One region of the Janthinobacterium sp. LS2A genome, then DNA from elsewhere that is predicted to be linked to it. Evidence: predicted binding sites of a transcription regulator. Region 1 holds the regulator's gene; each other region holds the start of a gene.
The links. The regulator sigma-54, encoded in region 1, starts transcription at its own class of promoters, with help from an activator protein. The targets are predictions, from matches to a motif close to TGGCANGNAANCTGCTTT.
Positions count from the first base shown of each region.

Region 2: a site for sigma-54 is predicted at 7,221-7,238, ahead of V3C40_RS15780 (EDSAP-1 family PEP-CTERM protein). Genes of this name have one in related genera too.
Region 3: a site for sigma-54 is predicted at 7,990-8,007, ahead of V3C40_RS23810 (TorF family putative porin). Genes of this name have one in related genera too.

Region 1 is NZ_JAZHPB010000008.1:91,587-101,085, forward strand. It holds gene V3C40_RS21575 (monovalent cation:proton antiporter family protein) at 1-1,297, opposite strand, end outside; gene V3C40_RS21580 (KpsF/GutQ family sugar-phosphate isomerase) at 1,382-2,416, shown strand; gene V3C40_RS21585 (KdsC family phosphatase) at 2,416-2,949, shown strand; gene lptC (LPS export ABC transporter periplasmic protein LptC) at 2,992-3,603, shown strand; gene lptA (lipopolysaccharide transport periplasmic protein LptA) at 3,629-4,210, shown strand; gene lptB (LPS export ABC transporter ATP-binding protein) at 4,210-4,965, shown strand; gene V3C40_RS21605 (RNA polymerase factor sigma-54) at 4,970-6,448, shown strand; gene hpf (ribosome hibernation-promoting factor, HPF/YfiA family) at 6,518-6,880, shown strand; gene V3C40_RS21615 (enoyl-CoA hydratase/isomerase family protein) at 7,014-8,099, shown strand; gene rapZ (RNase adapter RapZ) at 8,100-8,963, opposite strand; gene hprK (HPr(Ser) kinase/phosphatase) at 9,447-9,499, opposite strand, start outside.
Region 2 is NZ_JAZHPB010000005.1:97,607-107,105, reverse strand. It holds gene V3C40_RS15810 (M16 family metallopeptidase) at 1-977, shown strand, start outside; gene V3C40_RS15805 (hypothetical protein) at 1,073-1,270, shown strand; gene V3C40_RS15800 (methyl-accepting chemotaxis protein) at 1,393-2,967, shown strand; gene V3C40_RS15795 (ThiF family adenylyltransferase) at 3,050-3,919, shown strand; gene V3C40_RS15790 (nitroreductase family protein) at 3,920-5,020, shown strand; gene V3C40_RS15785 (EDSAP-1 family PEP-CTERM protein) at 5,055-6,053, opposite strand; gene V3C40_RS15780 (EDSAP-1 family PEP-CTERM protein) at 6,164-7,147, opposite strand; gene V3C40_RS15775 (glycosyltransferase) at 7,337-8,569, opposite strand; gene V3C40_RS15770 (hypothetical protein) at 8,708-8,881, shown strand; gene V3C40_RS15765 (hypothetical protein) at 9,122-9,259, shown strand; gene V3C40_RS15760 (hypothetical protein) at 9,389-9,499, shown strand, end outside.
Region 3 is NZ_JAZHPB010000009.1:260,229-269,727, forward strand. It holds gene ptsP (phosphoenolpyruvate--protein phosphotransferase) at 123-1,865, opposite strand; gene V3C40_RS23780 (HPr family phosphocarrier protein) at 1,910-2,179, opposite strand; gene V3C40_RS23785 (PTS sugar transporter subunit IIA) at 2,270-2,674, opposite strand; gene gshB (glutathione synthase) at 2,689-3,645, opposite strand; gene gshA (glutamate--cysteine ligase) at 3,743-5,041, opposite strand; gene V3C40_RS23800 (ammonium transporter) at 5,245-6,780, opposite strand; gene V3C40_RS23805 (P-II family nitrogen regulator) at 6,792-7,130, opposite strand; gene V3C40_RS23810 (TorF family putative porin) at 7,142-7,909, opposite strand; gene V3C40_RS23815 (accessory factor UbiK family protein) at 8,180-8,428, shown strand; gene V3C40_RS23820 (YifB family Mg chelatase-like AAA ATPase) at 8,540-9,499, shown strand, end outside.

The sequences.
Region 1 (9,499 bases):
GCAGGATGGCCAGGCTTTGCCCGCTGCGCCCGAAGCCGGCGATCAGCACGTGTTTTTGTGACGCCATGGTGCGGGTGGCGATCCTGGTCAGCGCCAGCGACTGCATCATCCAGTCGTTGGCCGCCAGTTTCATGACGATGGCGTCCGACTTGGCGATGAGGAAGGGCGCCACCAGCATCGACAGCACCATCGAGGCCAGCACCACCTGCACGACGAACGGGTCCATCAGCTTGATGCCGCCAGCGAGGTTCAGCAGCACGAAGCCGAACTCGCCCGCCTGCGCCAGTCCCAGTCCCGTGCGCAAGGCCACGCCGTTGCTGGACCCGAACAGCCGGGCCAGGCCCGCGATCAGCGCGAATTTCAGCAGCACGGGGCCGCACAGCAAGAGCAGCACCAGCCACCAGTTATCGAGCACCACGCGGATATTGAGCAGCATGCCGACCGTGATGAAGAACAGGCCCAGCAGCACGTCGCGGAAGGGCTTGATATCCTCTTCCACCTGGTGCTTGAATTCCGTCTCGGAAATGAGCATGCCGGCAACAAATGCGCCCAGGGCCAGCGACAGCCCGGCCCGTTCCGTGATCCACGCCGCGCCCAGGGTAATCAAGAGCAGGTTGAGCATGAACAATTCTTGCGAGCGGCGCTTGGCAACGATGGTCAGCCAGCCGCGCACCATCTTCTGGCCGATGAACAGCAGCAAGATCAGTACGACCAGGGCCTTGCCGCCGGCCCAGGCCAGGGTTTCGGCCAGGTTGTCCGAATCGCGCGTGAGGGCGGGGATCAGGATCAGCAGCGGCACGACGGCCAGATCCTGGAACAGTAAAATGCCGATGATCTTGCGGCCGTGTTCGCTTTCGAGCTCGAGCCGCTCCGTGAGCATTTTCGAGACGATGGCTGTCGACGACATGGCCAGCGCGCCGCCCAGGGCGAACGCGGCTTGCCAGCTCAGGTGGATGTAGGCGGACAGGTAGCGCCCGACGAACCAGCCGAAGACGACGGTGGCGATGATGGTGGTGACCACCTGCGCCATGCCGAGGCCGAAGACGATGCGCCGCATGGCGAGGAACTTGGGCAGAGAAAACTCGAGCCCGATGGAAAACATCAGGAAGACGACGCCGAACTCGGCCAGCGTATGGCTGGCCTCGTTTTCGGCCGCCAGGCCCAGCGCATGGGGGCCAATGACGATGCCAACGGCCAGGTAGCCCAGCATGGGCGGCAAATGCAACATTCTGAAAGCGACCACGCCCAGCACGGCGCTGCCGAGTAACATCAGGGTCAGTTCAAGCGAGGAAAACATGGGTTGCCCGGTACGGTCAATGGAAATCGTTGTTTGTTGTGACTGGCAAGTTTTTTGCTTTCCTAATTCGTTTATACTTTGGGCATGAGTGTAACCCATGAAAAAACAATGCTGAAAGCTTTTGATCGAATTGACATGCAAGCGACGACCGAGCGCGCTGTCGCGCTGGCCCGCACCACCTTGCAGATCGAGTCCGACGCCATCGTTGCGCTGCACGCGCGCCTGGCCACGGACGACAGCGTGGGCCGCGCCGTGGCGCTGTTGCTGCAATGCAAAGGAAGAGTCGTCGTCTCCGGCATCGGCAAGTCCGGCCATATCGCGCGCAAGATTGCCGCCACCCTCGCTTCCACCGGCACGCCGGCCCTGTTCGTGCATCCGGCCGAAGCGGCCCATGGCGACCTGGGCATGGTCACCTCGGACGATGCTTTTATTGCCATATCGTACTCGGGCGAGTCGTCCGAACTGATGGCCATCATGCCTGTCGTCAAGCGCATGGGCGGCGTACTGATTTCCATGACGGGCAAACCGAATTCCAGCCTGGCCCAGCTGGCCGATGTGCACCTGGATATTTCTGTTGAGAAAGAAGCCTGCCCACTGAACCTGGCGCCGACGGCCAGCACCACCGTCACCCTGGCCCTGGGCGACGCGATCGCCGTGGCCTTGCTCGACTTGCGCGGCTTCAAGGAAGAAGATTTCGCCCGCTCGCACCCTGGCGGCGCCCTGGGTCGCCGCCTGCTCACGCATGTGCATGACGTCATGCGCAGCGGCGAAAGGGTGCCGAAAGTGCCGGTAGAGGCATCCCTGCTGCAGGCGCTGGAAGAAATGACGAAGAAGGGCATGGGCATGACGGCCGTCGTCGACGCGGACAACCGCCCCGTGGGCGTGTTTACGGATGGCGACTTGCGCCGCATGTTCGAGCGCGTGCAGGATTTCACGCAAGTGGCGATCCGCGACGTCATGCATGCGCAGCCGCGCAGCATCGCGCCCGAACGCCTGGCCGTCGATGCCGTGGCCGTGATGGAGCAGTTCCGCATCAACCAGATGCTGGTCGTCGATGCCGACGGCAAGCTGGTGGGCGCGCTGCATATCCATGACCTGACGCAAGCGAAGGTGATCTGATGGACAGCGTAGCGGACAACCTGGCACGTGCGGCCAAGGTCAAACTGATGATCTTTGACGTCGATGGCGTGCTCACCGACGGCAGCCTGCATTTCGGCCCCGATGGCGAGATGATGAAAACGTTTAATGTGTATGATGGCCTGGGCATCAAGCTGTTGCAGGAATCGGGCGTGCAGACGGCCATTATCAGCGCGCGCCGCTCGGCCATTACGGCACGCCGCGCGCAAGACCTGGGCATTACCCATGTGCACCAGGGCGGCCACGACAAGCTGACGCCGTTTCGCGAACTGCTGGCGCTGACGGGCTTGACGGAAGAGCAATGCGGCTATATCGGCGACGACGTCATCGATGCGCCCATCCTGAAACGCGTCGGTTTCGCCGTCAGTGTGCCGGGCGGGCGTCCGGAAGCGCTGGACCTGGCGCACCATGTGACGCAGGCCGGCGGCGGCCGCGGCGCGGTGCGCGAGATCTGCGAATTCCTGCTGCGCGCGCAGGACAACTATGCGCGCGTCATGGCGCCGTTCCTGGAGTGAGGCGCACCTTGCCGCCAGTGATATTGGAAAGAGTGAAATCCTATGCGTAAGCCAGGAGGCGCCCATCGCTGGCGCACGATTTTTACCTTGCTGGGTGCGGTTGTTGTCGCGCTGGCCAGCTTTTGGCTGCTCGAAGTGATGAACAAGAACAGCCAGGACATCAAGGCCAGCAAGCATCTGGATGAGCCCGATTATTTCATCACCAATTTCAGCCTGGTGCGCATGGATTTGACGGGTAAGCCCAGCTATATCGTGTCGGGCACCAAGCTCACGCATTATCCGGCCGACGATTCGTCCGATATCGACCAGCCCTTCGTGCGCAAGCTCACGCCCGGCATGCCGCCGTTGAACATGAATGCGGAACTGGCGCATATCGACCAGGACAATACCCGGCTGCAACTGCACCGCAAGGTCGTGATCGACCGCGCGGCCAGTCCGAAGGCGCAGAACCTGACGGTCAGGACGGAAGCGCTGACGGTGTTTCCGGACGAGGAAAGAATGGAAACGGACGTGCCTGTCGATATCCTGACGGGGACTTCGCGCCTCAATGGCATCGGCATGAAAGCCAATAACGCCACGGGCGTGGTGGAAGTGCAGAATGCGCTGCGCATGGTCCTCCCGCCGAAACCGCGCCCTGCCGCGGCGGCAAAATGACAGAATGAAACAAGGAAACCATACTATGAAGAACATCTTGCTGTTGACCGTATTTTCGCTGGCCATCATGGGCGTGGCGCATGCCGAGAAAGCCGATTCCGAGAAGGAAGCCGTCATCACGGCACGCAGCGGCCACGTCGATGACGTCAAGCAGGTGCGTACCCTGACGGGCGACGTCGTGCTGGTCAAGGGCACCCTGACCATGAAGGCGGGCCGGGCATTGATCACGGAAGACCCGCAAGGCTACCAGTTCATCACCTTCTGGGCCGATCCCGGCAAGCTGGCCACGTTCCGCCAGAAGCGCGATGGCGCGGGCGACCTGTGGGTCGAAGGCGAAGCGGAGCGCGTGGAATACGACAACAAGACGGAAGTGGTGAAACTGTTTTCCAAGGCCAAGCTGACGCGTCTGGAAGGCACGAAAGTAACCGACGTGGCCAATGGCGCCTTCATCTCGTATGACAGCCGCAAGGAAGTATTCAAGATGGAAAATTCCGACAGCGGCACCAGCACTTCCGATGGCGGCAGCGTGCGCATGGTGATCCAGCCGAAGACCAAGGCGCCGGAAGCGGAGAAAGCGCCGGCCACGCCTGTGCCAGGAAAGAAATAATGGACAATACTCGTTGCGGCAGCACCCTGATCGTTCGCGGTCTGCAAAAAACCTATGGCAAGCGGCAAGTCGTGCATGATGTCTCGCTGCAAGTCGAATGCGGCGAAGTGGTGGGTTTGCTGGGCCCGAACGGCGCCGGCAAGACCACCTCGTTCTACATGATCGTCGGCCTGGTGCCGTCGGACGGCGGCAGCATCGACATCAGCGGCGTGGACATTTCCAGCCTGCCGATCCACCGCCGCGCGCAGATGGGCTTGTCCTATCTGCCGCAGGAAGCGTCCGTCTTCCGCAAGCTGACGGTGGAAGACAATATCCGCGCCGTGCTGGAAATCCAGACCGTCGAAGGCCGTCCTTTGAAGAAGGCCGAGATCGAGGAGCGCCTGGATAAACTGCTGGCCGATTTGCAGATTGAAAAGTTGCGCGAGAACCAGGCCTTGTCCCTGTCGGGCGGCGAGCGCCGCCGCGTGGAAATCGCCCGCGCGCTGGCCACCGATCCCCGTTTCGTGCTGCTCGACGAGCCGTTCGCCGGCGTCGATCCGATCGCCGTGATCGAGATCCAGCGCATCGTGCGCTTCTTGAAGGAGCGCAATATCGGCGTGCTGATCACCGATCATAATGTGCGCGAGACGCTGGGTATTTGCGACCGTGCCTACATCATCAACCAGGGCTCGGTACTGGCGTCGGGACGCCCCGACGACATCATCGCGAACGAGTCGGTACGCCGGGTCTATCTGGGCGAACACTTCCGCATGTAAGCCAATGAAACAATCATTGCAGCTGCGCACTTCGCAGCACCTGGCACTGACGCCGCAGTTGCAGCAATCGATACGCCTGTTGCAATTGTCGACCCTGGAATTGCACCAGGAACTCGAGCAACTGTTGACGGACAATCCCCTGCTCGAGCGCCTCGACGATCCGCTCGACCGTTCGCTGCGCCTGCTGTCCGACGGGGCCTTGAGTTCCACGGCCGCGCCGGCCGAAGCGCCGCCCCAGCCGCCAGGCCAGGAGGCGCCTGCCGCGCCGGCCGAAGCGGAAACCTTTGACGGCGAGGCGGGTGAGGGCCCGGCCGCCGCGGATGGCGGCGACAGCGACTGGAGCGAGGCGAGCCGGGGCAAGGCGCCCGACGACGAAGATTCCCGCCCGCAACTCGAGGCCCATCACTGCACCCTGCGCGAACACCTGATGGAGCAGATGCGCGTGACGGTGCTTGAGTTGCGCGACCGTGCGCTGGTCGAGCTGATCATCGACGCGCTCGACGACAATGGCTACCTGGAAGAGTCGCTCGACGACATCCTGGCGCGCCTGCCGGAAGAGCTGGAAATCGACGCCGACGAGATGCGCACGGCCTTGTCGCTGCTGCAAAGTTTCGATCCGCCCGGCGTGGGCGCGCGCAATGCGTCCGAATGCCTGGCGCTGCAGATCAAGCGCTTGCCGCACATCGCCATGGTGACGCGGCGCATGGCCCTCGTCATCGTGGAAAAGCACCTGGCCTGGTTTGCCCAGCGCGATTTCAACAAGCTGAAAAAAGCCCTTGATTGCGACGATGAAGACTTGCGCGAAGCGCAGACGGTGATTCGCCAGTGCAATCCGCATCCGGGCGCCGTGTTCGCCTCGGACGTGTCCGATTATGTGGTGCCCGACGTCGTCGTCAAGCGCGCGCGCAATGGCTGGCAAGTGACCCTGAACAACGACGTCATGCCGCGCCTGCGCATCAACGCCATGTATGCCAACTTGCTCAAGCAGGGCAAGGGCGAGGGCGCCATGGGCGCACAGTTGCAGGAAGCCAAGTGGCTGATCAAGAATATGCGCCAGCGTTTCGACACGATTTTGCGCGTGGCACAGGCGATAGTAGAAAGACAAAAGAACTTTTTCTCGCATGGGGCCGTTGCCATGCGCCCCCTTGTGCTCCGTGAAATAGCTGATACACTGGGTTTACACGAGAGTACTATCTCGCGGGTAACAACTCAAAAGTACATGCTGACCCCGCACGGCATGTTCGAGTTGAAATATTTCTTTGGTAGCCACGTCGCCACCGAAGCGGGGGGCGAAGCGTCATCGACGGCGATACGGGCATTGATCGTGCAACTGACAGGAGCAGAAGACCCTAAAAATCCTTTATCCGACAGTAAGATTGCGGACATGCTGGGGGAACAAGGCATGGTGATTGCGCGACGTACTGTTGCCAAATACCGGGAAGCGTTGAAAATTCCGCCAGTGAGCCTGCGTAAGTGTTTGTAAGTTTTTTTCGGTTCCTCTGCGGGCCGGATAGGATGGACCGCACGAACCCGATCATCTTTAGGAGTGTGTATGAATCTCACCATCAGCGGACATCATCTCGAAGTGACACCAGCCATCCGTGAATACGTACAAACGAAGCTGGAACGCGTGAAACGTCATTTCGATCAAGTTATCGATATCGCCGTGATTCTGACCGTGGATAACCTCAAAGAGAAAGAAAAACGTCAAAAGGCCGAAGTCAACCTGCGTTTAAGTGGCAAAACCGTCTATGTGGAAAGCCTGGCACAAGACCTGTATGCCGCGATCGATGCCCTGATCGACAAGCTCGATAGGCAAGTGATGAAATACAAAACCAAAGTGCAAGGGCACGGTAAAGAGGCGATCAAGCATCTGCCAGACAACTCCGAGGAAGACGCCGTCGTCGCCGTTTAAGGCCACCCGCTTCCAGCAGTTGTGATCAACTAAGGGCGCACATTGCGCCCTTTTTTGCGCCTGGACCTTTTGAACGCAATGTTCCCCGCGCAGGCGCTAGAATGTTTGTACTTTCACTTCTTTCACGCCTGCCATGAACGACTTCGTCCAGACCTCCATCCGCAACCGCACGGGCCATATCGTGCTCGACCGTGCGAAAGCCTTGAATTCCCTGTCGCTGGAGATGGTGCGCGCCCTGAGCGCTGTCCTGCTGGCCTGGCGCGACGATCCGCAGGTGGACGCCGTCGTGATCCGCTCGAGCAGCGAGAAAGCACTGTGCGCCGGCGGCGACATCCGTTTCTTCTACGATGCGGGCCTGGCCACGCCGCAAGGCGGCAGCGCCTTGCTGGAAGATTTCTTTACGGAAGAATACGCGTTAAATCATGTGATTCATTTCTATCCGAAACCGTATATCGCCGTGATGGATGGCGTGGTGATGGGCGGCGGCATGGGCGTGGCGCAAGCCGGACCCGGCAACCGCTTGCGCATCGTCACGGGCCGCACACGCATGGCCATGCCGGAAGTTAATATTGGCTTGTTCCCCGATGTGGGTGGCAGTTATTTCCTGTCCCGGCTGGCCGGCCAGCTGGGCCTGTACCTGGGCTTGACGGGCTTGACGATCAACGCGGCCGACGCCCTGTACACGGACCTGGCCGATGTCTACCTGCCCGAGGCGCAGATGGGGGCGCTGCTGGCCCTGTTCGAATCGACGCCGGGCGAGGCCTTGCCGGTGGCCATCAAGGCGCTGGCGGCGCCGTTCCAGGCCGAGGCGGGTATCTCCTCGCTGGCGGCGGCGCGCGTGGCGCTGGACCGTCACTTCGGCGCGGGTTCCGTGGCGGCCATCATGGCCTCGCTGGCGCAGGACGACAGCGCGTTCGCCAGCAAGGCGCTGGCGGCCATGCGCCTGCGCTCGCCTTTGATGATGTCGGTAACTCTGGAATTGCTGCAGCGCGGGGCTCACTTGGGCGTGGCCGATTGTCTGCGTCTGGAGCGCACGGTGGTGCGCCACAATTTCGAGCATGGCGAAGTGCTCGAAGGCGTGCGTGCGCTGGTGGTCGACAAGGACAATGCGCCGCGCTGGAACCCATCAAGCCTGTACGAGGTCGATGCTGCCATGGTGGCGCGTTTCTTCGCACCGGTCTGGCCGGCGTCAGCGCATCCGCTGCGCCACCTGAATTAACTAGCTACGTTCGCGGTGGCGCAAGACCACGCGCTCGTTGGGGCCGAAGTATTGCGCCAGTCGTTCCGCCATGTACACGGAGCGGTGCTGGCCACCCGTGCAACCGAGGGCCACTGTCAGGTAGCTGCGGTTGTCGGACTTGAATGACGGCAGCCATTTCTCGATGAAGGCGCGGATGTCGGCCAGCAGTTCCAGCGCGCTCGGCTGTGCGTCGAGGAAGGCGATCACGGGCGCGTCGCGGCCATCGAGCGGGCGCAGCGCCAGGTCGTAATACGGGTTAGGCAAGGCCCGTACGTCGAAGACGAAATCGGCGTCCAGCGGCACGCCCAGCTTGAAGGCGAACGATTCGAAGAACAGGGTCAGCGGTGCGCGTTCGGAAGCGATCATATCCTTGATCCAGGCACGCAATTTGTTGGCGCTCAGTTCGGACGTGTCGATCACGTGGCCCAGCTGTTCGATGGCCGACAGGCGTTCGCGCTCTTCCGAGATGCACTCGATCAGGGTGCGGCGGCTGGCCGGATTCTGGTTCGGACGCAATTCGTGCGACAGCGGATGGCTGCGCCGCGTTTCCGAGAAGCGCGCCACCAGCGAATGCGTGGTGGCCGTCAGGAACATGACCTTGACGTCGTGTCCCTGGTCGCGCAGCAGCGCCACATTGTGCGGCAGGCTGACGAGCGACTCGGCGCTGCGCGCATCGACGGCGACGGCCAGTTGCGGTGTACCTTCGTCGAGCAGGGTTTGCACCAGGCTGGGCAGCAAGGCCGGTGGCAGGTTGTCGACACAATAGTAGCCGGTATCTTCCAGCACATTGAGCGCGACGGATTTACCGGAGCCGGATATTCCGGTGATAAGGACGATATGCATAGCCCGATCATACAATAAAGATCGGCACTCTGCTCCAAGGCAATTATCTTTACAAATTATTGCAATTTAGACTGTGGTATTTCTTTGCTGCATACGTCAATCATGTTGTCGGATTACGCGGGGCCTTGCCCCGCCTCGGCGGCCCCGCTAATCCGACCTACGTTGCTAATCGCCACTCATGGCGAGTCGTTGGTGCAGCAGGGAATTCACGCAGCACTGCTGCGTGCCTGTGTAACGGTTCGCCCTTGCAAGGGCGAACTCCTTGGCAACATTAATCGCCACTCATGGCGAGTCGTTGGTGCAGCAGGGAATTCACGCAGCACTGCTGCGTGCCTGCGTAACGGTTCGCCCTTGCAAGGGCGAACTCCTTGGCAACATTAATCGCCACTCATGGCGAGTCGTTGGTGCAGCAGGGGATTCACGCAGCACTGCTGCGTGCCTGCGTAACGGTTCGCCCTTGCAAGGGCGAACTCCTTGGCAACATTAATCGCCACTCATGGCGAGTCGTTGCCGTTCCATGAACTCCTGCAAGGTAT
Region 2 (9,499 bases), on a different contig from region 1:
ATGTGGAAGCCATGCTGCAACTGGTGTATTTGTATTTCAACGACGTGCGCAAGGATGCTGGCCTGTACCAGTCCTTCATCGGCAAGCAGCAGGACTTGGCGAAAAACAGCATGGCGCAGCCGGAAGCCGTGTTTTACGACGCCATCCAGCACGCCATGTTTGGCGACAACCCGCGCGTCGACGGCGTGCCGCGCGTGGCCGACTTCGACAAGGTGGGCCTGGACCGTTCGCTGGACATCTTCCGCCAGCGCTTTTCCAGCGCGCGCGGCATGACCTTCATCTTTGCGGGCAGCTTCGAGCTCGACAAGATCAAGCCGCTGATCGCCAGCTATCTGGGGACCTTGCCCGTGGGCGACGTGCCGCATGCCTACCGCGACGTGGGCATGCGCCCGGTGACCGGGGTCGTCAAGAAGGACATCTACATGGGCAGCGAGCCCAAGAGCACGATTTCCATCACCTTCAATGGCGACGTGGCGTATTCGGACGAGCAAAAGCTGACCTTGCAGGCGCTGGGCGAAGTGCTGAACCTGAAAGTCATCGAAGTGCTGCGCGAAAAGATGAGCATGATCTATGGCGGCGGCTTTGAAACCTCGATGGGCCAGCATCCATACGGCCATTATTCGGTGGCCTTGAACTTGCCGACGGGACCCGAAAACGTGGACAAGGTGATCGCCGCCGCCTTTGCCGAAATCAACAAGATGAAAACGGACGGGCCATCCGCGGCCGACCTGGAAAAGGTCAAGCTGAACTGGATCACGCGCCAGCAAAAGTCGCTGCGCGAAAACCGCTACTGGATGAGTCAGTTGATGGGTTCCGTGACCCAAGGGCGCGACCCTGCGCACATCCTGCGCTACGAACAGCGCGTGCGCGCCATCACACCGCAAGCCGTCAAGCTGGCGGCGCAGCGCTACCTGGACATGCACAATTATGTGCAGGTGGTGCTGTATCCGGAACGCAAAAACGTTGCAGCCAAGTAACCCTCGTGTTTGATCTGCATGGGCGGCAGCGTGGCGAAGCTGTTAAACTGCCGCTTATTGATGTGATATCGCAATTTAACAAGCAAGGAAATACGATGGCTAAGAAAGAAGAGCTCGATCCGGAAACCCTGGAGTTGATCAACTGGTGTATCGAGGTCGAAGGCTTCCTCGTGGCTGGCGGCGCCACCGTGGCGCAGGCGCAGGACCACATCGAAGAGCAGGTCGAGTGGTTTACCGACCAGTTCTACGACGGTTTGACGCCGGAAGAGGCGGCCAAGGAAGCCTTGGCCTGACCTTCAACAGTAACTTACAGCGGGCGGTGCCTGCCGGGCACAGCCCGGTAGCGCCGCCCGTTTTGCTTTTCTGAAAAGATTTCCATTGGGCAATTAATTCTTCTATTTATTTCCAGGCACCCATGACACTCCGTTCGCGCATTCTCCTCCTGTGTTTCAGCACCTTGCTGGGCATCGTCCTCATCGCTTCATTTTCCCTGTATTCCTTGCGCCAGACCATGATGGCGGAAAGGGTCGAGCAATTGACGGTGCTGGTGGAGCTGGCCAACGCGTCCGTGGAAAAGGCGTATGCGCTGGAACAGTCGGGCAAGCTCACGCGTGAGCAGGCCCAGCAGCAGGCCAAGCTGGCCATCGGCAGCTTCGCCAAGGACGAGATGTATTATTTCGTGCGCGATTTCAGCACCGACTTGCTGTACGTGCATCCAAACGCGTCGCGCATCGGCGTGCCGCAAAAGAACATGAAGCAGTCGGGTGACCGCTACCGCGTGGCCCTGGCCACCAGCCGCATCGGCCTTGTGCAGGCGGACGGCACGCGCCCCGGCGTGCCCGACCCTGTGGCGAAGATGTATGCCGTGGTGAAATTTGCGCCGTGGGACTGGCTGATCGGCACGGGTACGTATATCGATGACATCAATCACAAATTCTGGGCCCAGGCGGGCGTGCTGCTGGCCATCGGCGGGGCGCTGATGCTGGTGGTGGGCGCCCTGGCGGCCCTGATGCTGCGCCGCATCCTGGCCCAGCTCGGCGGCGAACCCGACTATGCAGCGGCCATCGTGGCGCAAATCGCCCAGGGCGACCTGACCACGCACATCGATACGCGCCCCGGTGACACGTCGAGTTTGCTGATGGCGATCAAGGCCATGCGCGACAACCTGGCCCATCTGGTGAGCCAGGTGCGGACCGATGCGGAATCCATTTCCACGGCGTCGGGCGAGATCGCCTCGGGCAACCACGACCTGTCGGCACGCACGGAGCAGCAGGCGGGATCGCTGGAAGAAACGGCGTCGACGATGGAAGAAATGACCTCGACCGTGCGCCAGAATGCGGACAATGCGCGCCAGGCCAACCAGCTGGCCATTTCCGCCTCGCAAGTGGCGAGCCAGGCGGGTGGCGTGGTGAGCCAGGTGGTCGACACCATGGGCGCCATCAATGCCTCGTCGAAAAAGATTGGCGACATCATCGCCGTCATTGACGGCATCGCCTTCCAGACGAACATCCTGGCCCTGAACGCAGCCGTGGAAGCGGCGCGCGCAGGCGAGCAGGGCCGTGGCTTCGCCGTCGTCGCCAGCGAGGTGCGCAACCTGGCGCAGCGTTCGGCCGCGGCCGCTAAGGAGATCAAGCAATTGATCGACAGTTCCGCCGAGCAAGTGGGTGCCGGTGAAAAACTGGTGGCGCTGGCGGGCGAGACGATGGAAAAAGTCGTTTCCAGCGTGCAGCACGTGACCGATATCGTGGCCGAGATTTCCTCGGCCAGCGCCGAGCAAAGCGCCGGCATCGAGCAGATCAACCAGGCCATCGTCGAGATGGATAACATGACGCAGCAAAACTCGGCCCTCGTCGAGCAGGCGTCGGCGGCGGCGCAGGCGATGAACGAGCAGGCGGCCGGGCTGGCGCAGATCGTCAGCGTGTTCAAGGTGGGTGCAGTGGCAGGGGCGCCGCGCCCGACGCAGGCGGCCCAGCGCCGGCTGGCCCGCTAAGTTTTTGTCATAGCGGGAACTTATCGCCTGACCATCTGTCAAATTCTTCTTGGTCCTTAGCGGACGCATAGTAGAGGTGAGCATGACAGATGGTTTTTCCTATCACGCGGCATTTGCCCGCAACCTGGGCTGGGTCACGCAGGCGGAGCAAAACAGCTTGCGCGGCAAGCGCGTGGCCATTGCCGGCATGGGCGGCGTCGGCGGCGTGCACTTGCTGACCCTGGCGCGGCTGGGCATCGGCGCTTTCCACATCGCCGATTTCGATACCTTCGATATCGCCAACTTCAACCGCCAGGCCGGCGCCATGGTCTCCACCCTGGGCCAGCCCAAGGTGGCCGTGCTGGCGCAGATGGCGCGCGACATCAATCCCGAACTCGACATCAAGCAGTTTCCCGACGGCATACACGACAGCAACCTGGCCGAGTTCTTTGCCGGTGTCGACCTGTATGTGGACGGCCTGGATTTCTTCGCTTTTCCCGCACGCCAGGCCACTTTCGCCACGTGCGCCCGCCTGGGCATTCCCGCCATCACGGCCGCGCCGCTGGGCATGGGTACGGCCGTGCTCAGCTTCATGCCGGGCGGCATGACGTTCGAAGAGTATTTTGGCTGGGGCGACTTGCCCGAAGAAGAAAAAGCGCTGCGCTTTCTCGTCGGGCTGGCGCCGGCCGGCTTGCACGGCCCCTACCTGGTCGACCCGTCCGCCATCAACCTGAAGGAGCGGCGCGGGCCGTCGACGATCATGGGCTGCCAGCTGTGCGCGGGCGCGGCCGCCACGGAAGCCTTGAAAATTCTGTTGAAACGAGGCAAGGTGATGGCGGCGCCGCACGGTGTGCATTTCGACGCCTACCGCAACAAGCTCGTGCATACCTGGCGTCCCGGCGGCAACCGTCATCCGCTGCAGCGCCTGACGATGGCCATCATCAAGCGGCGTCGCGCCGCGCAGGGGGCATAAATGGCGCAAGCACTGCTGAACGATCCCGTGCTGGAAAGCATCCTCGACCAGGCGCGCTGGGCGCCCAGCGGCGACAACACGCAGCCGTGGCGCTTTGAAGTCGTGGACCCGCGCCACGTGGTCGTGCATGGCTTCGATACGCGCAGCCACTGCGTGTACGACCTCGACGGCCATCCCAGCCAGCTATCGCTGGGCGCCTTGCTTGAAAGTATGGCGCTGGCGGCCAGCTGTCACGGCTTGCGCATGGAAGCGCGCCGGCGCCTGTCCATGCCCGATACCCTGCCCACCTTCGATGTGCACCTGATCGACAGCCCCGGCATGCTGCCCGATCCGCTGGCGGCCTTCCTGCCGCAGCGCAGCGTGCAGCGGCGGCGGCTCAGCACGCGCAGCCTGCGCGCCAGCGAAAAGGCGGCGCTGGCGGCCAGCTTGCCGTCCGGCTATGGCGTGCAATGGTTCGAAGGCGGGCGCGCGCGGCTGGCCTGCGCGCGGCTGATGTTCGACAATGCAAAGCTGCGCCTGACCATGCCCGAAGCGCACAAGGTGCACCGCGACGTGATCGAATGGGGCGCGCGCTTCAGCAGCGACCGCATCCCGGAGCAGGCGCTCGGCGTCGATGCGATGACGGCGCGCCTGATGCGCTGGGTCATGCACAGCTGGCGCCGCGTGGATTTTTTCAATACCTGGCTGGGCGGCACCATTGCCCCGCGGCTGCAGATGGACTTGCTGCCGGGCCTGTATTGCGCCGCGCATTTCGCGCTGCTGGCCGATGCGCCGCCGCGCCATATCGACGATTACGTGGCGGCCGGCCGTGCCATGCAGCGCTTCTGGCTGACGGCCACGCAGCTGGGACTGCAATTGCAGCCGGAACTGACGCCGCTGATCTTTGCCCGCTATGTGCGCGAGCGGCGCACCTTTTCGCGCACCGATGGCATGCAGGAAATGGCGCAGGAACTGGCCGTGCAATGCCAGGGCGTGCTGGGGGCGGCGGCGGTCGAACGGGCCGTGTTCCTCGGACGCATCGGTGCGGGGCCGGCGGCCAGTGCACGCTCCTTGCGCCGTCCGCTGCAAGACTTGCTGGTGGCGCCTACAACGGGGCAGTAGCGCGCGTGACGCCGTGCGCGCCACGGCGTCAGCATCAGCGTCGGTGCCGGCGCCGTGGCGCCAGGCACGCCAGCGCTGCCAGGCCCGCCGCCAGCAGCGGCAAGGTGCCGGGCAGCGCGACTGGTGTGACGCCTGGCACGTAGGCCAGTTCGGAACTGTTCAGCATGTTCAACACGAGGGTATAGTTGCCCGCCACCAAGTTGTCCGTGACGGCGCCATATTGCCCGCCGCACGTCTTGCCGGTGCCCGTGCCCGTGGGCGCGCCGCAGCCGCTGGGGTCGTACGTGAATACGCTGCCGCTGGTGAGCGGCGTTTGCGCGTAGCCCGTATTGAGGTTGGCGGCGTCGGCCAGTTCGGTGCCGCCCAGGATGCCGGAGCCCAGGCTGCCGTCGGGCGCCCAGTTGAAGACGATCTGGCCATTGTCATCGATGATGCTGAACGTCATCGCCATATTCGTCGTGGCCGCCGAGCCCGTGCCGGCCAGCGCGTCCAGGTACAGCTGCATGAAGGGCAGGGCCTGGAAGTCGAAGGCCAGGGTTGCGCCCGGCTGGCCGACGACGAAATTGATGGCCAGGGCCGTGCTGGAACCGTTGCGTCCCGAGGCGTCGGCGCTGCCGCCGCCCGTCAGGAAGGTTTCCGCGGCATTCACCGTATGCGTACTGGTCGAGCCCGGCGGGAACGGGGGAATTTGCGAAGTGATGATTTGCGCCTCGCCGCGCGCATACGCGGCGTTGCCCATGCCTTGCTGGGTAAAATCATTTTGCCCTTTGGTCACGGCGCCGCGTGCCGCTTGCGGCGCGTCGATCTCATTGCTGCCACCGTTGATGACGCTGCTGCCGTTGAGCGTGGCGGTGGTGCGTGACAGGTCGATATTGCTGATCAAGGTGGTGGAACCGGTGGGATTGCTGATGACCAGGCCAAAGACGCTGGTGTAGGAATAGCCGTAGGCGGCGGCGCTGGCAGTGCCGCTACCGGCCAGCAACAGCAAGGCCAGCAGGGCCGTTGAAAGTCGGGTGCATAAAAATGTAGTCATGAAAATCCTCATCTCCTGGTCGGCCGCGTTGTAAGGAAAACCGACAGGCTTGCCGCATAAAAAAAAGGCGAGGAGACTCCCTCGCCTGTGAATCCCCCCTGTTGCCTGGTTCAGGCGGCAACTTTGCGGCGGCGGGCATAGCCCAGGCCGGCCAGGCCCAGGCCCAGCAAGGCCAAGGTGCCCGGTTCGGGTGTCGCCGCCTGTTTCACCAAGTCCACGCTTTCTACCGCATTCAAGGTCAAGGTGTAGTTGCCGGCCGTCAAAGCATTGCTGACGGAGCTGAAGTTGCTACCGCACGCTGTGCCCACACCGGTGCCCGTGGGCGTGCCGCAGCCGGAAGGGTCGTAGGTGAACAAATTGCCGCGCGTGAGGAAATTGGTCGCCAGGCTGGTGTTCAGGTTGGCGCCATCGGCGTTTTCCGTGCCGCCGAAGATGCCCGAGCCGATCACGCCGTCCGGCGTCCAGTTGAATACCGTCGCGCCGGCCGCGTCCGTGATGGTGAAGGTGACGACCAGGTTGGCCGTGGCTGTGGACAGCTGCCCGACCGTGCTTTGCAGGAAGACCTGCATGAAGGGCGACGCCAGGAAGTCGAAGCTCAGGGTTGCCGTGGGCGAGCCGACGACGAAATCGACCGAGAAACCCGTGGTCGAGCCGTTGCGCCCGGACGCATCGGCCGTGCCGGCAGGCCCGTCAAGGTGGGCTTCAGCCACGTTGACGGCCTGGGTGGAGGTGGAGCCTGGCGGGAACGAAGGGAACTGCGTGCTGACGATTTGCGCATCGCCGCGTGAATAGTTGCCTGCCGGGCCTTGTTGCGTGAAGTCGTTTTCGCCCTTGATGACGGGGCCGACGTTGGCGCGTGGGGCATCGAGCGAACCGGCGCCGCCATTGATGACGCTCACGCCATTCAGGGTGGCCGTGCTGCGCGAGATCGTGGTGCTGTTGGCCACCGTGATCTGGCCCGTCGGCACAGCGATCACCAGGCCGAAGATGTTGTTGTACGAATAGCCGTAGGCGCCCGCCTGTGCGCTACCGGCGGCGCACAGCATGGCCAATGCCGCTGCGGCCGGGAGCAGTTTCAGTTTCGAGAGTTTCATTGTATTCACCTCATGGTTGAGTGAGTCTGGAAGTCTTGCCTGAGACCTGTCGGCAGGTGCTCATGGCCAGTACCTAGCGACTTCCATGCCAACGCATGAGGTTCTTTTGAAATCAACGACTTGGCGTGCTTTTGTTGACGCGGTGCAAGCTTTGCCGGATGCGCTGTAAAAAAAACCGACGCCAGCCTTTCAAGGCTGTCCGCCTTGTGGCAACGAGCCCAGCAGGGCGTGCATATGGGGCAGCAAGCGTTGCGCGGGCACATGGTCGCGCATGGCCGTGGCCAGCTGGCGCGCCGCCAGCTTGGCCCGGCCATCGTCGAGCATGCGGGTGGCGGCATGGCGCAGAGCGGTTTCCTGGAAGCGGTCGGCGCGCAGCAGCAGGCCGGCGCCAGCGCCCACGATGCCGTGCATGTTGAGAAATTGGTCGAGGTTGCCGGCGATGCCGATGACGGGCACGCCTGCCGTCAGCGCTTGCTGGCTGGTGGGGCTGCCGCCGTTGCAGATCACCAGGCTGGCGCGCCGGGCGGCCGCGTCACCTGGCAGAAAGGGCGCGACATAGGCGTTCGGCGGCACGGCATCGACGCGGATGGTGCCGGCCGTGGCCGCCAGTACGGTGACGGGCAGGGGCGCCAGCGCGCGCAGCACGCGCGGCAGCAATTGCCCCTGGCCGGAACTGCCCAGGGTGACATAGATGATGGGCCGTCCGCTGCTCAGTTCCGGGCGCTGCCACCAGTCCGGCAAGTCGAGCGGCGGCGCCCAGATGATGGGACCCAGGTAGTCGTGCGTGGATGGCATGCCGTGCGGCGGGAACAGTTGCGGAATATCCGCGTACAAGGTGCGGTCGGCATCCGTATAGATGCGCCGCAGGTCGCTGCCCAACGATGGCAAGCCATGGCGGCGGCGCACGCGGTTCAGGGGCACGGCGTGCGAAGCGAAGGCCAGCGGGCGGATCAGGCGGAACAGGGGATCGGCCAGCCAGATGGGCAGTACGCCCGTCAGGGGCAGGTTGGGCACCGTGTAGTGCTGGCGCACCCAGGGACTCCAGTAGGCGTTGCTGACGGTAATGTAGGGAATGCGCTGCAGGCGCGCGCTGACCGACAGCGACAGGCGGAAGTCGCCGATCACGAGGTCGGGCTGGACGGCATTGAGCAGGCGCAAGTCGTCTTCCACATACGCGTGCAAGGTACTTTCCGTATACACGGGCTTGCCGTGCGCCAGTGCCTGCAGAAATTGCAGCGATGAAAGACTGTCGATGCGCCAGCGGCGGAAGGGGGCTTGCTTGAAACAAAAGTCATACCCATCGGCGCAGGCAAAATGCACCTCGTATTTTGCCTCGTCCAGGCCCTGGGCCAGGCTCAGGGGACGGCCAACATGGGCCAGGGTCACTGCCTCGGCCATAAAGAGGATTTTCTTGCGCGCCATAGGGGTCGCTTGCACTCGTGCAGGAGGGGATGCCTGCGAAGTTGGAGTGGCGCCACGCCGTTTAGTTCCCCTGCAGCGGGCCAATGGCGGGCGCCAGGATTTGGCCGTATCGGCTACAGTGGAGCAAAGGAGGCCACCATGCAGCCACAATTCCGCTTTGCCCCGCTGCGTGCGCACAGCACGCCCGAACCCGATATGCCGCCACCGCCGGAAGGCGATCCCCTCAAGCCGCCGCCAGAACCGCCGCCGCACGTCGACCCCGTGCCGGTCGAGGAACCAACGCCGCCACCGCCGCCCGTGAAAATGCATTGAACGGTTCTCGGACCGTGGCGCCGCGCCATGGGTAGCGGCGGGCAGGCGCGCGCGATGTTTATTTCCAATCGGAAATGGAAGGCGCGGGCCTCGCCAGAGGCACGCCATTTAAACAACAAAAATGCGCATAAATGTTGCCGAGCGGATACAAATCAAGCTCCAACTGCTGAGTGTCATGCGGCCGTCATGATTCTGTTCTTATAATGAGACATCATAAAAATTCTTGTACAGGAGACCATCGTGGGCAATTCCTTGCATAACAAAATCTACCTGGGCCGGCGGCCTGTGATCACCAGCAAACACCTCGTGGCGCTGGCCCTGGCGGGCGCCGTGGCTGGTTGCGGCCTGGCATGGCTGCTGCTGCGCAGCTACAAATAACGGTCGTCACGCCCGTGTTTCCGTCGCCTGGCCGCATGGCGGGCGGCGGTAGATTCACGTTGCCTGTTGCCGATGCGCAGCGGGGCGCGTACCATGGGGGCCGAACACCTGGCCTTTTATGGAAAAGTAATGAAGAACGAGAAATTAACAACCGATGAATATGACGCGCTGGAGCAAGTTGCACGCGGCATCAAGACCGAGCGCCCCAGTGCTTGCGTTGCCCGCAATGCCAAGCGCCTG
Region 3 (9,499 bases), on a different contig from region 1:
ATAAAAGGGGGGCGGCCCCACGGGCCATGGTCGATGCAGCACCGCGATGATAGGTGCTGCAACTTTAGCATCAGGGCACCTCTTGCCGCGCGCGACGTGTCCTGATGCTGATAGGTGACAGTTTACATGAGCTGCAGCTGCTGGACGGCTTCCGCGATCACATTTGGTTCCATGGAACGCATAATTTTGCGCATTTGTGGCGCAATCAGGCCCAGGTCGCTGTTGAGGATCTCTTGCTTGACCGCCAACAGCTGGGCCGGATGCATGGAAAACTCGCGCAGCCCCATGCCCAGCAACAGGCGCGTGAGCTTCACGTCGCCCGCCATTTCGCCGCAGACGGCCACGTCGATACCCGCCTTGTGGCCGGCGGCGATCGTCATGGAGATCAGTTGCAGCACGGCCGGGTGCAGCGGATTGTACAAATGCGCCACTTCGTAGTCGACCCGGTCGATGGCCAAAGTGTACTGGATCAGATCATTCGTGCCGATCGACAGGAAATCCATGCGCTTGACGAACATGGGCAAGGCCAGCGCGGCGGCGGGAATCTCGATCATGGCGCCCACTTCGACTTCGTCGTCGAACTTGATGCCCTCCTCGCGCAGGCTGGCCTTCGCTTGCGCGATCATGGCCAGCGACTGGTCGATCTCGAACGCATGCGCGAGCATCGGAATCAGAATGCGCACCTTGCCGAAGGCGGAGGCGCGCAAAATGGCGCGCAGCTGCGTCAGGAACAATTGCGGCTCGGCCAGGCAGTAACGGATGGCGCGCAAGCCCAGCGCGGGATTCAAGGCCGTATGGTCGGCCTGGTCGAGCGGCTTGTCGGCGCCGATATCGAGCGTGCGGATGGTCACCACGCGGCCCTTCATCGACTGCACCGTGTTGCGGTAGGCCTCGAACTGCTCGTCCTCGGTGGGAATCTTGTGGGCGCGGCCCATGAACAGGAATTCGGAACGGAACAGGCCCACGCCGCTGGCGCCCGACTCCAGCGCAAACGGGCAATCTTCGGGTAATTCGATATTCGCCAGCAAGGTGACGGGCGTGCCGCATTTGGTGACGGCCGGCGTCTTTTTCAGCTTGCCCAGCTTCTTGCGCGCGCGCTGCATGGCCACCTGGCGCTCGCGGTACTGTTCCAGCACCAGCGCGCTGGGGTTGGCGATGACGACGCCGGCGTCGCCATCGATGATCAGCCAGTCATCCTGGTCGATCAGCATCGATGCCTGCGACATGCCGACGGCGGCGGGAATATCGAGGCTGCGCGCGACGATGGCCGTGTGCGAGTTCTGTCCGCCCACGTCGGTAATGAAACCGATGAAGGAGCGGTCACGGAACTGCAGCATGTCGGCCGGCGAGATGTCGTGCGCGACGACGATCATCTGCGCCATCAATTCATCTTCGGCGGCCGCCTTGGGCAGCAGCTGCTCCGTGCCCAGCAAGACTTTCAAGACGCGTTCGGCCACCTGCTGGATATCGGCCTTGCGCTCGCGCAGGTACGGGTCTTCGATTTCGTCGAACTGGGCCGACAATTCATCGATCTGCGTCAGCAGCGCCCATTCGGCGTTGTAGTGGCGCTTGCGGATGATGTCGAGCGGCGCTTCGGAAATCATCGGATCGGACAAGATGAGCGCATGCACGTCGATGAAGGCGCCCAGCTCCGTGGGCGCATCCTTGGGCAGCTCGTTCCACAGGGTTTGCAGTTCCTTGTGGACGGTGGCGATGGCGCTTTGCAGGCGCTGCACTTCGGCTTCGATCTGCTCCTGGGCGACCAGGTAATGTTTGACGTCAAGGGCGGCCGGCGCCAGCAGATGCGCGCGGCCAATGGCGATGCCGCGGGAAACCGGGATGCCGTGGAGCGTGAAAGATGCCATGGGTTGACCTGTCGGAATGCGGCTGCGGCTGCGTTCGGCGGGCATTACTCGCCTTCGCCAAACCTGTCATTAATCAGGGCGGTCAACGCATCGACACATGCCTGCTCATCATCGCCCTCTGCTTCCAGGGTCACTTTCGCGCCCTTGCCGGCGGCCAGCATCATCACGCCCATGATGGACTTGGCGTTGATGCGGCGCGCGTTGCGGGTCAGCCAGACGTCGCTCTTGAACTTGGCGGCGAGCTGGGTAAATTTGGCGGAGGCGCGTGCGTGCAGTCCCAGCTTGTTGATGATTTCGAGTTCTCTTTGAATCATTTTTGTATGGTCTCTATCCCTGAATGCACTGCATTGTTGCCAGCCCTGCTATAAAACCCGCCGCCTTCAGGGCGGCGGCCATGTCACTCTCTACTCGCCCACGCGAATACGGTTATCGACGCGCACGGCGCCGCTTTGCGCACCGGCCAGGGCCATCTCCACCACCACGTCGAGCGTGTCGCGGCGATACGTGATGGCACGCAGCAGCATCGGCAGGCTGATGCCGGCGATGACTTCCACCCTGCCCGCATCGGCCAGCTTGTTGCAGCAGTTCGACGGCGTGCCGCCCTTCACGTCGGTAATCACCAGTACGCCGGAACCGTCGTCGAGGCGGCAGATGGCTTCCGACGCCAGTTTCTGCACTTCCATCAGGTCCTGGTCGGCGACGACATCGATGGCTTCAAACCGTTCCGTTGGCCCCCGGAACACATGCGCGCAGGCGGCGATGAACGCCTGTCCCAGCGGTGCATGTGTCATGAGCAAAATCCCTACCATAGTCATTTCACCTTCTAGCGCTGCTGCGCTTGCGCAACGCCATGCTCGACGGCGTCGACAAACATGGCCGCCACGTCAAAACCCGTCTGCTGCATGATTTCCTGGAAGCAGGTCGGGCTGGTGACATTGACTTCCGTCAGATAGTCGCCGATCACGTCCAATCCTACCAGCATCAGGCCGCGCGCGGCCAGGATAGGGCCCAGCTTTTCTGCGATTTCCAGGTCGCGTGCCGTCAATGGCTGCGCCACGCCCGTGCCGCCGGCGGCCAGGTTGCCCCGTACTTCGCCCGCCTGCGGGATGCGCGCCAGCGAAAACGGCACCGGCTTGCCGCCGATGACGAGGATGCGCTTGTCGCCCTTGGCGATGTCGGCGATGAAACGCTGCGCCATGATGGTCTGCGCGCCGTTGTCCGTCAGCGTCTCGATGATGGCGCCCAAATTCAGGCCATCGGCCTTGACGCGGAAGATGCCCGTGCCGCCCATGCCGTCGAGCGGCTTGAAGATGACATCCTGGTGCTTGGCGTGGAAGGCGCGCAGGCGCGCTTCGTCCGACGTCACCAGGGTCGGCGAAGTGAATTCGGAAAACTGGGCAATGGCCAGCTTTTCATTGTTGTCGCGGATGGCGGACGGCTTGTTGAAGACGCAAGCGCCCTGCTTTTCCGCCAGTTCCAGCAGATACGTGCCGTACACGTATTCCATGTCGAACGGCGGGTCCTTGCGCTCGATGATGGCGTCCAGGGTAGACAGGCGCACTTCTTCGGTGGAGACGACCTTGTACCAGTCGTGCTCGTCGCCGGTCAGCTCGATGTGTTTGACCCGTGCCGTGACGATGCCCTCTTCCAGCGCCATATCCTTCTGTTCAAAGGCATACACGGCATGGCCGCGTTTGGCCGCCTCGCGCATCATGGCGAAGGTGGAGTCTTTGTAAGTCTTGAAGCCTGCCAGCGGGTCGGCAAGGAATGCAATTTTCATGGTGCGTCCAATCGGGGAGCCTGGATAAGGAATGCTTGATTCTAGCCGAGATCGCCAGGCGCGGTAGTCGCCGCGCCCGGCAAGTCTCGTTGACGGATCAATACACCTCAGGATTCGGGTCCGTGCGCTCCATTTCCAGCGACGCTGCCAGCAAGGCCAGGCGCGCCACCACACCGTACACATAGAAGCGGTTCGGCGCGGCCGTGCCCGGCTTGGCCTTCAAGTCCGGCACCGCATGCTGCTGGGCAAACGCCAGCGGCACGTACTGCGAGCCGGGCGCGTTCAGGTTCTGGTCCACGCCTTTTTCAGCATGCACGCGGTAGAAGCCGCCCACCACGTAACGGTCGATCATGTAGACGACGGGCTCGGCCACGGCATCCTTGATGCTTTCAAACGTGGGCACGCCTTCCTGGATGATCACGTCGGTCACCAGCTGGCCATCCTTGACGATAGACATTTTTTCGCGCTGCTTGCGCGACAGGTCGCGCACTTCGCTGGCGTCGCGCACCGTCATGATGCCCGTGCCATACGTGCCCGCATCGGGCTTGACGATGACGAACGGCTTTTCCTTGATGCCGTATTCCTTGTATTTCTTGCGGATCTTGGCCAGCAGCACGTCGACGCTGGCGGCCAGCGCATCTTCGCCCTCGCCTTCCTGAAAATTCACATCGCTGCACTTGGCGTGGAAGGGGTTGAGCATCCACGGGTCGACATCGATCATCTTGCCGAATTTTTTCACCACTTCATCGTAAGCCGTGTAGTGGTTGCTCTTGCGGCGCAAGGCCCAGCCCGCATGCAAGGGTGGCAACAGGCTTTGCTCATGAATATTTTGCAAGATATCGGGGATACCGTCCGACAAGTCGTTATTCAGCAGAATCGTGCAAGGGTCGAAATCCTTCAAGCCCAGGCGGCGGCCATTGTTCAGGCGCACGAGGGGCTCGATGACGAGCATGTTGCCATCTGGCAACGCCAGCGGTGTCGGCTGGGTAATCTCGGGCGACCAGGAGCCAAAGCGCACGTGCAGCCCCGTCTGGCGGAAGATCTGCATCAATCGCGCCACGTTTTGCAGGTACTGCGGCGTAGTGTTGTGCAATTCCGGCACGATCAGCAGGTTGCGGGCGTCCGGGCAATACTTGTCGATGGCGGCCATGGCCGCTTGCACGGACAGGGGCAGCATTTCCGTGGCCAGGTTATGAAAACCGCCAGGGAACAGATTGGTATCGACGGGCGCCAGCTTGTAGCCGGCGTTGCGCAAGTCTACCGAGCAATAGAAGGGCGGCGTGTGCTCTTGCCACTCCATGCGAAACCAGCGCTCAATGGCCGGCGTCGCGGCCAGAATCTTTTTTTCGAGGTCGAGCAGCGGTCCGGTCAGGGCCGTGACGAGATGGGGAACCATAGTTACATCCTTAAATTATGTGCAGTATTCAAAAAAGCACACAGAACTGCCGACTATATTACCGTGTAAGTACCCCAAATCGGGGCAAAAGCCTTGTTTTAAAGACCTTTTACATTCCCACAACGAAAAAAAGGCACCTCAATGAGGCGCCTTTTCCACCGGACATGCCGCGCCGGGACGCTGGCATGCCAGATAGTGATTATTTAGCCATGATACGCTTGCTCGCCGTGGCTGGTGATATCGAGGCCTTCGCGCTCTTCTTCTTCCGGTACGCGCAGGCCGATGACGATGTCGACCAGTTTATAGGCGATGACGGAAATGATGGCAGACCAGAGGATGGTGGTGCCGACCGCTTGCGCCTGCACCCACACCTGGTGGCCGATCGAGTACGGATCCGCCGACATCTTGTTGGTGACATAATCGAAGATGCCCTGGCCGCCCAATTGTGGTGCAGCGAATACGCCCGTCAGCAAGGCACCGAGGATACCGCCCACGCCATGCACGCCGAACACGTCGAGCGAATCGTCGGCGCCGATCAGGCGTTTCAAGCCATTCACGCCCCACAGGCAGACGACACCGGCCAGCAAGCCGATGACCAGGCCGCCCATCGGGCCGACAAAGCCGGCCGCCGGGGTGATCGCCACCAGGCCGGCCACGGCACCCGATGCGCCACCGAGCATCGATGGCTTGCCTTTGCTGATCCACTCGCCAAATACCCACGACAGGGTAGCGGCGGCAGTGGCCAACAGCGTATTGACGAAGGCCAGGGCAGCCACGTCGCCCGCTTCCAGCGAGGAACCGGCATTGAAACCGAACCAGCCCACCCACAGCAGCGACGCACCGATCATGGTCATGGTCAGCGAGTGCGGCGCCATCGATTCGCGGCCGTAGCCGACGCGCTTGCCGATCATGATCGCGCCCACCAGGCCGGCGACGGCGGCATTGATGTGCACCACGGTGCCGCCGGCGAAGTCCAGCGCGCCTTTTTGCCAGATCCAGCCAGCCTTCAGGGCTTCACTGGCCGAAGTGGCGGCGTTGGTGATCAGGTCAGGACCGGTCCAGAACCACACCATGTGGGCCGCTGGCAGGTAGGCGAACGTGAACCACAGCACGACGAAGGCCAGCACGGCGGAAAACTTGGCGCGCTCGGCAAAGGCGCCGACGATCAGCGCGCAGGTGATGGCGGCAAACGTGCCCTGGAAGGCGACAAAGACGAACTCGGGAATGACGACGCCCTTGCTGAAGGTGGCGGCGGCGGCAAACGTGCCCTTGGCCGGATCCCAGATACCGTTCAGGAACAGGCGGTCGAAGCCACCGAAGAAGGCGGTTTTTTCCGTGAAGGCGATCGAGTAGCCGTAGATACACCACAGCACGATGACCAGCGCGAACACCATGAACACTTGCATCAGCACCGACAGCATGTTCTTCGAGCGCACCAGGCCGCCGTAGAACAGGGCTAGGCCGGGGATGGTCATCAGGATCACCAGCAGGGTGCTGATCATCATGAAGCTGGTATCGCCCTTGTTGGCAACGGGCGCGGCGGCTGGCGCGGCAGCGGCCGGGGCCGGAGCGGCGGCCGGAGCTGCTGCGTCAGGCACCGGCGTGACGGCGGGAGCGGCGACGGCCGAAGTCGTGGCCGCCTCCGTCTTGGCGGGGGCATCGGCAAAGCTCGGCGCGGCGACGCCAAACGCACACAGACAGGCAAACCCAGCTAGCAATTTTGTTATATTTTTACGCATCAATATTCCCCTTAGAGCGCTTCGTTGCCGGTTTCACCGGTACGGATGCGGATGACTTGTTCCAGGTTGTAGACGAAAATCTTGCCATCGCCGATTTTACCGGTACGCGCGGCACCTTCGATCGCTTCGATGGCCTGGTCGACAATGGCGTCATCGACGGCCGCTTCGATTTTGGTTTTTGGCAAGAAGTCGACGACATACTCGGCTCCACGGTAGAGTTCCGTGTGACCTTTCTGGCGGCCGAAACCTTTGACTTCGGTAACGGTAATGCCTTGCACATTGATAGCCGACAAGGCTTCGCGTACTTCGTCCAGTTTGAACGGTTTAATGATTGCAGTAATCATTTTCATGGCAGTCTCGCTTAAAAGGTTTTGGATACGGTCAGCACGAGACCGGATTTCGCCAGATTCTTGCCATTCGGTGCCAGCGACGTGATGTTGGCTTTGACATAGGCCAGGGCGACTGTTGCCATGCCAAAATCCTTGGTGACGCCCAGTTTGTAATCGGTGTAGCTGAGGGAATCGTTGTGCTCGACTTTCTGGCGGCCCACATGCAGGTTCAGCAGATAGCCTTCGTGCACATCGATATTCGCGCCCACGTCGAGGTAGCCGCTGTTCTTGCTGTCGGCCACGCCGAACAGATTGGTGGTCGAGTGCGAGTACTTGATGTAGGCCGGGCCATAGCCGAGCTGGCCATACAGCTCGAAGGTGTTGGCATTGGTGCTCAGCCCATTCGAGGGATAGAAGTAGTACAGGCCGCCTACGTCATAGGTAAAATCCTTGCTGATCTCGCCCCGTTTGCCGCCGTAGATGTCCCATTCCAGGTTGGTATCGCCGCCGCCGTCCTTGATCCATTTGATGCTCGACAGCCAGGTGCCGACGTACAAACCCGTCGGGTTGTGGGTATAGTCGGCACCGCCGCTGATGGCCGGTTTCAAGCGGCTTTGCGAGATGCCGCGGTAACGGTAGTCGCTGGTCAGCGCCACGTTGTAGCTCACCACGTTATCAGGTACGGCTTCGGCTGCAGCAGGCGCCGCCACTGCATCCTGGGCCATGGCGCTACCGCACAAGGCGGCCATGGCCAGCGTCAACGCTGCAGCTAAAGTCATGTTCTTGGACAGATTCTTCATGGCGATTCCCTTTTATTGAACTTTTAAAGCGGTTGAGGTTTAAAATCTTGGCTGGAGATCACAAAGCGTTCATACCTTCTTTAGCAGAATACGTGCCAGCTCTCTTGCCACCTTGACAGGTGCGTTTCCGGCCATACATACCCTGCAAGCCTCTGGGCATGCGGGTACGGGCTGCTGAAGCATTGTGAATTTGCCCAGTTTCGCACCAGATTAACGCCGCTGTGCACCGCAATGGTGCGATGCACAGGCCGCACCATAAAAGGACTGACCATGGACATGAATACCTTCTTTAACGACTTGCAAGGCAAGATCCATCAAGCCATCGAAAACTCGCCTGCCAAGGATATCGAGAAAAACGTGAAATCGATGATGACCCAGGGCTTCGCCCGCCTCGACCTCGTCACGCGGGAGGAATTCGATATCCAGGCGCAAGTGCTGGCCAAGACCCGCGCCAAGCTGGACGCACTGGAACTGCGCCTGATCGAGTTGGAAACGCGCCTGAACGATAGCAAGGTGTAAGGTGCCGCCAGCCAGGCGCCGATATTGACGGCCTTGCTGGCATAGCTCAAGCCCGGCGGCCTTCCACGCGCTAGACTGATCCTGCCCGCGCCCGCGCCACAGGGGAGTCTGATGAGTCTGGCCGTCCTGAAAAGCCGCGCCCTGGCCGGCATGGAAGCGCCCGAGGTAAGTGTCGAAGTCCACCTTGCCAATGGCTTGCCTTCGTTTACGATTGTCGGCCTGCCGGATACGGAAGTGAAGGAATCGCGCGACCGCGTCCGTGCCGCGCTGCAAAACTGCGGCTTTGAGATGCCGGCGCGGCGCATCACGGCCAACCTGGCGCCGGCGGATTTGCCCAAGGAATCGGGGCGCTTCGACTTGCCCATCGCGCTGGGCATCCTGGCCGCCTCCGGCCAGTTGCCAGGCGACCAATTACACCACTACGAATTCGCGGGCGAACTGTCGCTGTCGGGCCAGTTGCGCCCCATCCGCGGTGCCCTGGCAATGACCTTTGCCATGCAGCGCAGCCAGTCGGGCGCGCCACGCGCCTTCATCTTGCCGCAGGCGAACGCGGACGAGGCGGCTCTCGTCCGCGATGCCTGCATCTACCCCGCCCACAGCCTGCTCGAGGTCTGCGCGCATTTTGCCGCGCACGCCAGCCACACCGCCCTGCAACGCCATCAGCCCATGTTGGCTGTCTCCGCTTTTGCGTATCCCGACTTTGCCGACGTGCAAGGACAGCAGCAGGCGCGACGCGCCCTGGAAGTGGCCGCTGCGGGCGGCCATAATGTCTTGATGGTAGGGCCGCCGGGTGCGGGCAAGACCATGCTGGCCAGCCGCTTCCCCGGCGTGCTGCCGCCCATGAGCGATGAAGAAGCGCTGGAATCGGCGGCCGTGCATTCGCTGGGCGGGCACTTCAAGGTGGAACACTGGAAACGGCGCCCCTATCGCGCCCCGCACCAGACGGCGTCCGGTGTGGCCCTGGTGGGCGGCGGCAACGTGCCGCGCCCGGGAGAAATCTCGCTGGCACACTGCGGTGTGCTGTTTCTCGATGAAATCGCCGAATTCCAGCGCCGGGTACTCGATGTCTTG